Pseudovibrio sp. Tun.PSC04-5.I4: one gene and its partner. Each later gene encodes a partner of the first gene's protein in a complex. Links are inferred from orthologs where the notes say so. Each region holds a gene or a part of one and is shown on either strand. Other genes may lie near its edges.

Region 1 (7,722 bases):
AGCGAACGCCAAGGTGGCGGTCGGCGTGAGCGCGCTGCGTAAGCAGCGCCTTCACACGGCTTAACTATTAAAGCGAGAGAAAACGATGCTGCAACCAAAGCGTACTAAGTTCCGCAAGCAGCACAAGGGCCGCATCCATGGCAATGCCAAGGGTGGTACGGACCTCAATTTTGGATCCTTTGGCCTGAAGGCCTTGGAACCAGAGCGGGTAACCGCTCGTCAAATTGAGGCGGCCCGTCGTGCGATGACCCGTTACATGAAACGTGCGGGTCGTGTGTGGATTAGAATATTCCCGGATGTTCCTGTATCCTCCAAGCCGGCTGAAGTCCGGATGGGTAAGGGTAAAGGTGCTCCTGAGTACTGGGCGTGCCGGGTTAAACCTGGTCGCATCATGTTCGAAATGGACGGTGTGTCTGAAGAAATTGCTCGTGAAGCAATGCGTCTGGCCGCTTCTAAGCTCCCGATTAAGTGCCGGTTCGTCCAGCGCGTCGGCGAGTAATCGGACAGTCGAAAGGAAACAGCCATGAAGGCTAGCGACGTACGAGCAAAGACCTCAGACGAGCTTGCGGTAAACTTGGAAGAACTGAAAAAAGAACAGTTCAACTTTCGTTTCCAAAAAGCAACAGGTCAGCTCGAAAACACCGCTCGTGTCCGTCAGGTACGCCGGGACATCGCGCGGGTTCAGACAATATTGCGCGATAAGCGCATGTCTGACAACGCATAAGGAGCAAGTGGTGCCAAAGCGTATTTTGCGGGGCGTCGTTGTTGGCGATGCGAACGAAATGACAATCACGGTTAAGGTAGAGCGTCGCTTTACCCATCCGTTATTGAAAAAAGTTGTGCGCCGTACGAAGAAGTATCGTGCACACGATCAAAATAATTCTTACAAGGTTGGTGATCTCGTTCAGATTGAAGAATGTGCTCCAATCTCTAAGAATAAGAAATGGACCGTTGTTTCCTCGGAAGCAGCGAGCTAGTGAACGCATCCAGAGCTTCTAATTATTTAGGACTCTGAGAAAGAACAAGGCGACGAGTCATGATTCAGATGCAAACAAACCTCGACGTAGCCGATAATTCCGGCGCACGTCGTGTCATGTGCATCAAAGTGCTCGGCGGCTCCAAACGGAAGTATGCTGGCGTTGGCGACATTATTGTCGTCTCCGTCAAAGAAGCAATTCCGCGGGGCCGTGTAAAAAAGGGCGACGTGATGAAAGCGGTCGTCGTGCGCACGGCTAAAGACGTCCGTCGCGCCGACGGCAGTGTGATCCGTTTCGACAGCAATGCTGCCGTACTGATCAACAATAACAAAGAACCGATCGGAACACGTATTTTTGGTCCAGTTCCTCGTGAACTGCGTGCTAAGAATCACATGAAGATCATTTCGCTTGCGCCGGAGGTGCTCTGATGCCCGCGAAGATCAAAAAGGGCGACAAAGTCGTCGTTATTGCCGGTCGTGACAAAGGAAAGTCTGGGGAAGTTATCCAGATGTTTCCGTCCGAAAACCGCGCTGTCGTGCGTGGCGTAAATATGGTGCGTAAGCATCAACGCCAGACCCAGCAGAGCGAGGGCGGAATCATCGCAAAGGAAGCTCCTATTCAGCTTTCCAACATTGCCATTGCTGATCCTAAGGATGGCAAACCGACCCGCGTCGGTTTCACGACTAATGAAGCAGGCGTCACAGTACGTGTCGCCAAGCGTTCAGGAGACGTGATTGATGGCTGACGCTACCTTTACTCCACGGCTTAAAGCGCACTACAAAGATGTAGTGCGTGGACAGCTTCAGGAGAAGTTTAACTACACCAACCCAATGATGATTCCTTCGATCGAAAAGATCGTTTTGAACATGGGTGTTGGTGAAGCTGTTGCTGATAGTAAGAAAGTTCGGATCGCTTCTGAAGATCTTAGCTTGATTGCTGGTCAAAAGGCGGTTATTACCCGTGCTAGAAAGTCTATCGCGACCTTTAAGGTTCGTGAAGATATGCCTCTGGGTACTAAGGTTACACTTCGTCGTAATCAGATGTTCGAATTCATGGATCGTTTGATCACAATCGCGCTTCCGCGTGTACGTGATTTCCGCGGCCTGAATCCGAAAAGCTTTGACGGACGTGGCAACTACGCCTTGGGACTGAAAGAACACATTGTTTTCCCTGAAATTGACTACGATAAAGTAGATCAAATGTGGGGCATGGACATTGTCGTTTGCACCAACGCAAAAACTGATGACGAAGCGCGTGAACTGCTGCGCGCGTTCAACTTCCCGTTCCGCAAATAAAAGCGGTATACGGGAAAGGAACGAGGACAGACGATGGCGAAGAAAAGCGCGGTCGAGAAAAATAAGCGGCGTATAGCTCTTGTAAGCAAGTTTGCTGCAAAGCGCGCTGCCCTGAAGGCGACGGCTAAAGACGAAAGTCTTTCTCTTGAGGAACGGTTCACTGCACGGCTCCAGCTTGCTAAGCTGCCGCGCAATTCCGCACCTACAAGGGTACGTAACCGGTGTGAAATCACTGGGCGCCCACGCGGTTATTACCGCAAGCTTAAGATGTCGCGTATTGCGCTTCGTGAGTTGGGTTCCATGGGCAAGATCCCGGGTCTCGTAAAGTCGAGCTGGTAAGGAGTTACTGCTATGTCAATTTCCGATCCAGTCGGTGATATGCTTACGCGCATTCGTAATGCGCAGATGCGTCGCAAATCTAAAGTAAGCACACCTGCTTCTAAGTTACGCGCACGCATTTTGGACGTTTTGGCCTCGGAAGGTTATATCCGTGGTTACACTGCCGTTGATTTCGGTGGTGGTAAGTCCGAAATTGAAATTGAACTGAAGTACTTTGACGGTGCACCAGTGATACGCACGATTGAGCGTGTATCTAAGCCTGGTCGTCGTGTATACTCTTCAGTCAAGAACATTCCACACGTGGCCAATGGCCTCGGTGTTTCTATTCTGTCCACACCTCAGGGTGTTATGGCGGATCATGATGCACGTGATAAAAACGTTGGTGGTGAAGTACTCTGCCGCATCTTCTGATGCGGCAGAGTCCGATTGAGTAAACTAACAGACAGGTTGATCCTATGTCTCGAATTGGCAAAAAGCCAGTCCCCGTGCCAAGCGGGGTAACGGCAACGATCAACGGCCAGAATGTTATCGTAAAAGGCCCGAAGGGGGAGCTCTCCTTCGTGGTCCACGATATTGTTTCGGTCGAAATGACGGATGATGGTATCCGTCTTGATCCGCGCAACCAGACTAAAGCTGCGCGTTCCATGTGGGGTATGTCCCGCACCATGGTCGCAAACCTTATCACTGGTGTAACCTCCGGCTTCGTAAAGCAGCTGGCGATTACCGGTGTTGGTTATCGTGCACAAGTTCAAGGTAAAACCCTTAATCTCGCTCTCGGTTTCTCTCATGATGTCAAATTTGACATTCCTGAGGGTGTTGAGATCAAATGTCCGAAGCCGACAGAAATTGTCATCAACGGCATTGATAAGCAGCAGATAGGGCAGGTAGCCGCGAACATTCGTGAATATCGCCCACCTGAGCCATACAAAGGCAAGGGTATTCGTTATGCGGACGAATTCATCGTTCGTAAAGAAGGCAAGAAGAAGTAACGGTACGGACCATGGCGAATGGAAATTCTTTCGAACGTCGTCGCGCCCGTGTGCGCCGTTCGGTCAAAAAGGTAGCGAATGGTCGTTTACGACTATCCGTCTTCCGCTCATCCAAGCAAATTTACGCTCAGATCATCGACGACGCCAAGGGTGTTACCCTTGCATCTGCGTCTACGATTGAAAAAGACGTAAATGTAGCAAACGGCGGCAACAAAGATGCTGCTGTTGCTGTAGGCAAGCTGATTGCTGAACGCGCTATTGCTGCGGGTATCAAAGAAGTCGTGTTTGATCGCGGTGGTTATATCTATCATGGCCGTGTTCAGGCTTTGGCAGATGCTGCCCGTGAAGGCGGTCTGAGCTTCTGATCAGCGCCTTTTGGTGCTCCTAAATAACGGGAAACATTATTATGGCGAGACAGGATAACCGGGATCGTGAAGAGCGCGACAGCGAATTTGTCGATAAGCTTGTTCACATCAACCGCGTCGCTAAAGTTGTCAAGGGTGGTCGTCGTTTCGGCTTCGCTGCTCTTGTAGTAGTTGGTGATCAAAAAGGCCGCGTTGGCTTTGGTCACGGTAAGGCTCGTGAAGTGCCAGAAGCCATCCGCAAAGCGACTGAAGCCGCTAAGCGTACTATGGTTCGTGTGCCACTTCGTGAAGGCCGTACACTCCATCACGATGTTGAAGGTCAGCATGGCGCCGGGAAAGTTGTGCTTCGCGCAGCTCCTGCAGGTACTGGTATTATTGCCGGTGGTCCTATGCGTGCTGTGTTCGAAACGCTCGGTGTTCAGGATGTTGTTGCGAAGTCCCTCGGAACTTCCAACCCATACAACATGGTGCGTGCGACTTTTGACGCACTGAAAAAAGAAGACAGCCCGCGTTCTGTTGCAGCACGTCGTGGTCTCAAGGTTTCATCCTTGCAGGCACGTCGTCGTGACAAAGACGATGCGGCACCAGTAAAGGCTGAGGCGTAAGCCTCACAGCTTTTGCTGGCTGGAGAACAAGGGTTAGTGTCATGGCTAATACTGAACAGACCGTAACGGTCGAACAGATCGGTAGCCCGCTTCGCCGTCCTGCTGATCAGCGTGCAACGCTGATTGGTTTGGGTTTGAACAAGATGCATCGTCGTCGTACTCTGAAGGATACTCCAGAAGTACGCGGCATGATCCGTAAGGTTCAGCATCTGGTTCGCGTCGTAGACGAAGCATAGCGAACCGGGAGAACTATCATGAAACTCAACGAACTCCGGGATAACCCGGGTGCTGTTAAGGACCGTACACGCGTAGGACGCGGCATCGGTTCTGGCAAGGGAAAGACTGGCGGCCGTGGTGTCAAAGGTCAAAAATCCCGTTCGGGTGTTGCCATTAAGGGTTTTGAGGGCGGGCAGATGCCATTGCATCGTCGTCTTCCAAAGCGCGGCTTCACCAACATTTTTGCTAAGGACCTGAATATCGTGTCCTTGGGACGTGTTCAGACAGCGATTGAAGCCGGTAAGCTTGATGCTTCCGCAACAGTTACTGTTGAAACACTTAAAGCAGCCGGCATTGTTCGCCGCGTTCTGGATGGCGTTCGCCTCCTGTCCGACGGTGAACTGAAGACTGCTGTGAACTTCGAGATTGCTGGTGCTTCCAAAACTGCTGTTGAAGCAGTTGAGAAAGTAGGCGGCAAGGTCGTCATCAAGGAAGGCAAGGCTTAACAGCCTTGCTTTTTTTTGGGGTGTATCCAAACTGACCGGAGCGCGGGATGGCTTCTGCTGCCGAGCAACTTGCTTCAAACTTAAACTTTTCTGCCTTTGCAAAGGCTGAGGAACTGAAGAAGCGGATCTGGTTCACGCTAGGCGCGCTTTTGGTTTACCGATTCGGTACCTATATCCCTCTGCCTGGAATTAATCCTGACGCGCTTGCTCAGGCCTTCGGAAACGTACAGACTGGCATTGTTGGTCTGTTCAATATGTTCTCCGGTGGTGCTGTCGAGCGTATGGCTATTTTTGCCCTCGGCATTATGCCATATATTTCTGCGTCGATTATTATTCAGCTTATGACTTCTGTTGTTCCTTCGTTGGAACAACTGAAGAAAGAGGGTGAACAGGGCCGGAAAAAAATCAACCAGTACACTCGTTTTGGTACAGTGATTTTGGCTACTTTCCAGGCATACGGTATTTCCGTAGGTTTGGAATCTGGCGCGAACATTGTTATCGATCCGGGCTGGTTCTTCCGTATTGCTACTGTTCTTACTCTTGTTGGTGGTACAATGTTCCTGATGTGGCTGGGTGAGCAAATCACCTCACGCGGCATTGGTAACGGCATTTCCCTAATTATTTTCGCCGGTATTGTTGCTGGTCTTCCCTCTGCTATTGCTTCTACATTGGAGCTCGGTCGTCAGGGTGCACTAGCTACGCCAATCATTCTGTTGGTCATTGTGCTTTCAGTTGTGATTATTGGTGTCATTGTATTTATGGAACGTGCACAGCGCAGGTTGCTGATTCAGTATCCTCGTCGCCAACAGGGAAATAAGATGTTCGAGGGGAACACGTCGTTCCTCCCGCTTAAGCTCAATACGGCAGGTGTTATTCCACCGATTTTTGCTAGTTCCTTGTTATTGGTGCCTGCAACCGTTGCTGGCTTCCAAACGGCTGATGCCACTGGTGCGATGGCGTGGTTGACTACAATCACTGCTTTGCTTGGTAATGGCCAGCCGCTTTACATGGCACTTTATGCGACATTGATCGTTTTCTTCTGTTTTTTCTATACCGCGATTGTTTTCAATCCGACGGAAACTGCAGATAACCTCAAGAAACATGGTGGCTTTATACCAGGGATTCGTCCCGGCGAACGGACTGCGCAGTACATTGACCATGTGCTAACTCGTATTACGGTTGTTGGTGCAATATACATTACGTTAATTTGTATGTTGCCAGAGTTCTTGATCTCAGCAACGGGTGTTCCGTTCTACTTCGGTGGTACGTCTCTACTCATTGTTGTTAGCGTTACCATGGATACCGTTTCTCAGATCCAGGGACATCTTCTTGCACATCAGTACGAAGGTTTGGTGAAGAAAACGAAGTTGAAGGGGAAACGCAGATGAGACTGATTCTTCTTGGACCCCCTGGTGCTGGAAAAGGTACTCAGGCGGGCCGACTTGTAGACGCACATGGTATTGTGCAACTTTCTACAGGAGATATGCTTCGCGCGGCTGTTGCCGCTCAAAGCGAAATCGGCCTGAAGGTTAAAGATGTTTTAGCTCGTGGTGAGCTTGTTTCTGATGATCTCATTTGTTCCATTATTTCTGATCGTACAGATCAGTCTGATTGTGCGAATGGTTTTATTCTGGACGGTTTTCCGCGTACCATTGCGCAGGCTGATGCACTTGCTGCATTGCTTGATAAGAAGGGCCAGAGACTCGATGCTGTTGTTCAGTTGAAAGTCAACGAAGGTATTCTTCTTGAACGAATTGAAACACGTGCTCGCGAGAGCGCAGAAATTCGTTCCGATGATAATGCTGAAGCTTTGAAGAAGCGTCTTGCGGTTTATAACGAACAAACAGCTCCACTCGTTCACTACTACGATGAGCGGAATATGCTGATGACTGTTGACGGTATGCGTTCCGTTAACGAGGTTGCTTCTGAAATCGATGCTATTTTGAGCACGGTTTAATCCGTGCTTTTTAAAGGCAGGCGCTTGCGCCTGTCTTCATAATAAAGTATAGCCGGCGCACATCGACACCATAATCGATTGGCGCCGGTTTTCCTTGGGAAACTGAGGCTGATCTTTTTGCTGTGTGATTGGACGCTGTTGCTCTTCGGGGTGAGGGTGTTTTATCTGCAGGAAAATGGGAGAGGGAGCAATCCGCCCCTCGTATTTGGAGAAACGAAACGTGGCACGTATTGCTGGCGTCAACATTCCGACGAACAAGCGCGTAGTTATCGCGCTGCAGTACATTCATGGTATTGGCTCGAAGTTCGCGCAGGAAATTACCGAAAAAACCGGTATTGCTGCAGAGCGTCGCGTTAATGAACTTTCTGATGCAGAAGTTCTGAAAATCCGTGAAGCAATCGACGCAAATTACACCGTAGAGGGTGATCTTCGTCGTAGCACTGCAATGAACATTAAGCGTCTCATGGACCTTG
Region 2 (5,449 bases), 1.1 Mb from region 1 along the record:
TTTGTCCAGATTGAGGGCCGCGTCAGACTCTTGCGCTTGAGCAGCACCAAGCCCAATAACCAATGCAGCAACGGCAACTGAACTACCTAAGATCCCTGTAATTTTACGAAGCATAAGATCGCTTTCTTTATCTGTTTATGGAGAATTTAAAAAGAGTTGCAGGCAACAAAGCCTTATATTGCGATGGCAACTGCCGTTGACAACCTTTCAACCCACTCTTATCTCTCTGTCGCCTGCTTTTTTAATCGCAGGTGTTTAATATGCAGTGACCCAGATCAGACTCACGGAGATTTGACTGGATATATCACAAATGTGAAGATTTTTAGGGCTCGACCGCGGTGAGAAAAAACCGGCGTGCCCAAAGTAGGAAGGACCGCCACATGGTGGGGCTCGGCGCACTCGCTCGTAAGATATTTGGTTCAGCTAATGACCGTCGGATCAAGACACTCAAGCCCACAGTAGACGCTATTGCTGCTTTGGAGCCGGAAATGGAAGCTCTGACAGATGAACAGCTGGGAGCCAAAACTGACGAGTTCCGCGAGCAACTGGCGAAAGGCGTAAAGCTGGACGATCTCCTCGTTCCGGCATTCGCAGTCGTGCGAGAAGCATCTCGCCGTGTCCTTGGTCTTCGTCACTACGACGTGCAGCTCATCGGTGCTATGGTTCTCCACTCTGGAGAAATCACCGAAATGCGCACCGGTGAAGGTAAGACCCTTGTCGCGACAGCTCCCGTATACCTTAACGCATTGACAGGTAAGGGTGTTCACGTAGTAACAGTGAACGACTATCTGGCAACGCGTGACATTGAATGGATGGGGCAGGTTTACCGCTTCCTCGGCCTGACAACCGGTTTGATCGTCCATGGCATCTCTGATGAAGAACGCAAAGAAGCGTATGCCGCAGACGTGACATACGGCACCAACAACGAATTCGGCTTCGATTACCTTCGTGACAACATGAAGTATGATCGTGAGTCCATGTGTCAGCGCCCGCATAACTATGCGATCGTGGATGAGGTCGACTCCATCCTTGTCGATGAAGCTCGGACACCGCTGATCATTTCCGGTCCCTTGGAAGACCGTACCGATTTTTACAACCTCATTGATACATTTATCCCTCGACTAGCTGCGGAAGATTTTGAACTCGACGAGAAAGCTCGCTCCGCCACCTTCACCGAAGAAGGCAACGAGAAGCTTGAGCGATTGCTCACAGAAGCTGATCTCCTGAAAGGGGAATCACTTTATGATGTGGAAAATGTCACTGCAGTTCACCATCTACAGCAGGGCTTGAAAGCACACAAACTCTTCCAGCGTGATAAAGACTACATCGTCCGCGACGACGAAGTTGTTATTATTGATGAATTCACTGGTCGTATGATGCCAGGTCGACGTTTCTCTGAGGGCCTCCATCAGGCTCTGGAAGCAAAAGAAAAAGTTGCGATTCAGCCGGAAAACCAGACCCTCGCATCCATCACATTCCAGAACTACTTCCGCATGTATGACAAGCTTGCTGGCATGACCGGTACAGCGATGACAGAAGCTGAAGAGTTCATGGACATCTACAGCCTCGACGTGGTTGACATTCCAACCAACGTTTCTGTGCAGCGTGTAGATGACGATGATGAAGTTTACCGCACCGTTGCAGAAAAATACGACGCTATTCAGGTGCTCGTAGATGATTGTCACGACCGCGGTCAGCCTGTTCTTGTTGGCACCACATCCATCGAAAAATCCGAGATGCTCGCCGACTTGTTCACCAAGAACGGCTACACTCAGATAGACGTGTCAGACCCACTCGGCTTTGCAAGCATGTACTCCGGTAAGGATGCAGGCAAAAAGAAAGTCTTTGCTGTACTCAACGCCCGCTACCATGAGCAGGAAGCAATCATTATCGCACAGGCAGGTGTGCCCGGCGCTGTGACCATCGCCACCAACATGGCTGGTCGTGGTACTGATATTCAGCTCGGTGGTAACGTTGAAATGCGTGTCGCCAAAGAGCTGGGCGATATGGAAAAAGGTCCTGAACGCACCGCGAAGGAAGTGGAAATTAAAGCTGAAATTGAGCAGCTGAAGCAAAGAGCGCTGAAGGCCGGTGGCCTTTACGTTGTTGCGACTGAGCGCCATGAAAGCCGCCGCATTGATAACCAGCTCCGTGGTCGTTCTGGCCGTCAGGGTGATCCTGGACATTCCAAATTCTTCTTGTCTTTGCAAGATGATCTGATGCGCATCTTCGGTTCCGAGCGCATGGATTCCATGCTTCAAAAGCTTGGTCTGAAAGACGGCGAAGCAATCGTTCATCCATGGATCAACAAGGCACTTGAAAAAGCACAGCAGAAGGTTGAAGCCCGTAACTTCGACATTCGTAAAAACCTGCTGAAGTTCGATGATGTGATGAACGACCAGCGTAAGGTTGTTTTCGATCAGCGCCTCGAAATGATGGATCCTGAAGTAACTCAGGAAGCTGTTATCGGGATGCGCGAAGAGTTCGTGGAAGACCTCGTTGCAGCACACATTCCAGAACGTGCTTATCCTGAACAGTGGGACACGAAAGGCCTGAAGGAAGAGGTTCTGACAAAACTGAACCTTGACCTGCCAATCGTTGAATGGGCAAACGAAGAAGGCATCGCAGACGAGGAAGTGACTGCGCGTCTGAAGAAAGAAGCCAACGAAAAGATGGCGAGCAAGGCCGCGAACTACGGCCCTGACATTATGCGCCAGATCGAACGCGCTGTTCTGCTTCAGACCATCGATAACCTGTGGCGTGAGCACCTTGCAGACCTTGACCACCTGCGCTCAGCAGTTGGCCTGCGTGGGTACGCTCAGCGTGATCCTTTGCAGGAATACAAAACAGAATCCTTCACACTCTTCGAGACCATGTTGAGCAGTCTGCGCCAAACAACAACAACGCAATTGATGCACGTTGAGATGGTTCAACAGCAAGCACCAGAAGCGCCTCAGATGCCCGCGCATATGCAAGCACATCACACCAACCCTTTGACTGGTGAAGATGAAATGGCTGAAGCAGACAGGCAGCTTGCTCAGGCTCACGCAGCAGCTGCCCCAGAGGGCCGCGAAGCTGAAGACCCTGATACATGGGGCCGAGTTGGCCGCAACGAGCCATGCCCGTGTGGATCTGGCAAAAAGTACAAGCATTGTCACGGTGCGCTGGTCTAGCCGCAAACCGTTTCACGTTTCAAAAGGGCTGCTTCGGCGGCCCTTTTTTGTTGTCTGCGCACGACTAGCTCCATGGGAATTACACAGCAAAAAGATGGGAGTATTCCATTTCAGCCAGAGTGCTAATCTACGCATTCCTTGGCATTAATCTGGAAGTAGCGACCGAAACATGACCAGCTCTCACACGCTCACCTTCAACAAGTTGCTTCGCCAACTGATACCCAAAACCAAGCTGGATAGAACACGTGCTTCAGTAGAGGAGCAGTTGGGGCAACGTATTGAGGCGTTTTATGCGCCAGCAACAAACAGTTACTTGGCCCAGCTTTGCGATGTTTATGGCAGTGATAAAGGGACAAATTGCCCGGAAACATCCAAGTTTCAATGGGAACCGCATACCTATACAGACTTCTACAGCCTGATCTTCGATCATTGCCGTGATAAAATCACAAACGTCCTTGAATGCGGAATTGGCACCAACGACACCAATTGTCTCTCCAACATGGGCAAAGACGGAAAGCCTGGTGCGTCACTGCGCGTTTGGCGCGATTATTTCCCGAATGCGGAAATCACCGGAATAGATATTGACCCCAACTGCCTGTTTTCAGATATTCGCATTCAGACTTTCCAAGTTGATCAGACCAGCACCGACAGCATTGTCAATTTCAAAGCTCAGGTAGCTCCACACCCCTACGATCTTATCATTGATGACGGCCTGCGTCATTATGAGGCGGGTATCTGTTTCTTTGAGAACATCAGTGATCTGCTCACCAGCAACGGTGTCTATATCATCGAAGATGTGAACCGACACGACATCCACCGGTATGCGGAATATTTCCAGCAACGAGAAAGCAAATACAACTGCCGCTGCCTCCTGCTTTATCGCCAACACGTTAGCCTGCGAGACAACATGCTGGTGATGGTCACCAAGAAGCAATAGATACACGCTAGGCCAATTGACAAACCTATCTCTGTATTCTAGCACTAGAATATAATTTTATTCTAAGGCTAGAATAGTATGTCTGATAATCTCACTGATAGCGAATTGCTGGTTCTTGGTCTGGTTTCAGAAATGCCTCGCCATGGCTATGAGCTTGAACAGGTTATCGAGCAGCGTGGCATGCGTGAATGGACGCAAATTGGGTTTTCATCCATCTATTTTGTCCTAGGAAAGCTGGAGAAGAAAGACTTTGTCACAGCGGAAAAACCATCCGGTGCAAAGGCAAAGAAAAGTTACATAATGACGAGTACAGGACGAGATGCCCTCGTCACACAAACTCTCACAGCTATCAAAACCGTTAGACCTACCTACTCTTCCATACTGCTAGGAATGGCACATTGGCCTACCCTAACCCGCCAGCAAGCCCTGAGTGCTCTGCGCCAGCGCGGTGAAGCTCTTCAAACAGAACTCTCCCGCATCGAAAATATACTAATAGATCAACAACCTTTGCCAGATCACGTCGAAGCACTTTTCAACTTTTCAATCGGGCAACTGAAGGCCGAAGCCGACTGGCTTCATCAGACACTCGATTACATGACCTGCAAACCCTGGAACAGGTGAGGAAGCAGCTATGGTCGCAATTGATATTCAAGACAGATTGAAAGAACTCTACCAACCAACAACCAAGGACTTCTCTTTGGTCGATGTACCAGAAATGCAATTCGTCATGATCGACGGAAAAAGCAACCCGGAAGGTCCTGCTTTTTTACGGGCAGTAAAGTGGCTGTTTACGGTGATCTTTCCAATAAAACGCATCGCAAAGGAGCGAATGGGCAAACACTTTGTTGAACCGCCATTGGAAGCACTGTGGTGGGCCGATGATATGAACGACTTAATCACCGGCAAAAAAGACCAACTGAAGTGGCGTGCAATGATTGTTCTACCACATTGGTTGGATGAGGATATATTCAGAGATGCCATTCAGTTGGCTACGCAAAAACTCGGAGACGCCCCTGCAAGTTTACGGCGTGAGAGCATAACAGAGGGCCACTGCGTGCAAATTATGCACAAAGGCCCCAACGCAGATTTGCGCCAGATAGTTGCCAAGCTTCATCAGGAATTCCTGCCAACGCACGATCTAGTCGCAAGGGGACATCATCACGAGATCTATCTGAATGACTCAAACCGCGTTGCTCCGGAAAAACTGAAGACAATCCTACGCCAACCAGTTCAATAAATGTGAACAATCCAGCAGTCTAATGACATTCATGCGCCATGTCACATCCTTCAGATCGCTGGATGCCCCAACACCTCACGACCCTTTAAGGTTTCCTAGGCG

The links. The genes of interacting proteins can lie anywhere in the genome.
Region 2: the proteins of secY (region 1) and secA are in contact, whole or in part, in a crystal structure (PDB 3DIN), measured with the Thermotoga maritima proteins. The link is inferred for Pseudovibrio sp. Tun.PSC04-5.I4 from one-to-one orthologs. Residues at the interface, in WP_004081795.1 of Thermotoga maritima: Glu108, Gly109, Glu110, Glu111, Ala236, Glu237, Arg238, Arg239, Ile240, Thr241, Ile242, Gln243, Tyr244, Ala245, Arg246, Arg247, Val248, Thr249, Gly250, Arg251, Arg252, Val253, Tyr254, Gly256, Ala257, Ser258, Thr259, Tyr260, Leu261, Pro262; in WP_004082002.1 of Thermotoga maritima: Glu261, Ala262, Arg263, Lys300, Ala301, Arg302, Thr303, Ile304, Ile305, Leu323, Tyr324, Asp325, Pro326, Val329, Ser330, Tyr333, Ile336, Lys340, Phe345, Val349, Glu363, Phe364, Tyr374, Ser375, Gly376, Gly377, Glu393, Ile395, Thr482, Ser483.

What each region holds. Positions count from the first base shown.
Region 1 is NZ_FNLB01000006.1:4,402,855-4,410,576, forward strand. The notes cover bases 4,576-7,509. They hold secY (preprotein translocase subunit SecY), read left to right. Parts: upstream 4,576-5,339; coding sequence 5,340-6,680; downstream 6,681-7,509. Other genes in these bases: rpmD (50S ribosomal protein L30), read left to right, coding at 4,612-4,806; rplO (50S ribosomal protein L15), read left to right, coding at 4,825-5,292; BLS62_RS25730 (adenylate kinase), read left to right, coding at 6,677-7,249; rpsM (30S ribosomal protein S13), read left to right, coding at 7,470-7,509. Outside these bases: rpsC (30S ribosomal protein S3), read left to right, coding at 1-42; rplP (50S ribosomal protein L16), read left to right, coding at 86-499; rpmC (50S ribosomal protein L29), read left to right, coding at 524-724; rpsQ (30S ribosomal protein S17), read left to right, coding at 735-977; rplN (50S ribosomal protein L14), read left to right, coding at 1,037-1,405; rplX (50S ribosomal protein L24), read left to right, coding at 1,405-1,722; rplE (50S ribosomal protein L5), read left to right, coding at 1,715-2,272; rpsN (30S ribosomal protein S14), read left to right, coding at 2,306-2,611; rpsH (30S ribosomal protein S8), read left to right, coding at 2,624-3,022; rplF (50S ribosomal protein L6), read left to right, coding at 3,067-3,600; rplR (50S ribosomal protein L18), read left to right, coding at 3,612-3,965; rpsE (30S ribosomal protein S5), read left to right, coding at 4,007-4,570; more of rpsM, read left to right, coding at 7,510-7,722. UniProt on the Escherichia coli protein: The central subunit of the protein translocation channel SecYEG. Consists of two halves formed by TMs 1-5 and 6-10.
Region 2 is NZ_FNLB01000006.1:3,275,040-3,280,488, reverse strand. Bases 1-3,373 are described here. They hold secA (preprotein translocase subunit SecA), read left to right. Parts: upstream 1-380; coding sequence 381-3,173; downstream 3,174-3,373. Other genes in these bases: BLS62_RS20580 (class I SAM-dependent methyltransferase), read left to right, coding at 3,343-3,373; BLS62_RS20590 (peptidylprolyl isomerase), read right to left, coding at 1-114. In the rest of the region: more of BLS62_RS20580, read left to right, coding at 3,374-4,110; BLS62_RS20575 (PadR family transcriptional regulator), read left to right, coding at 4,189-4,731; BLS62_RS20570 (GyrI-like domain-containing protein), read left to right, coding at 4,742-5,347. UniProt on the Escherichia coli protein: Required for protein export, interacts with the SecYEG preprotein conducting channel.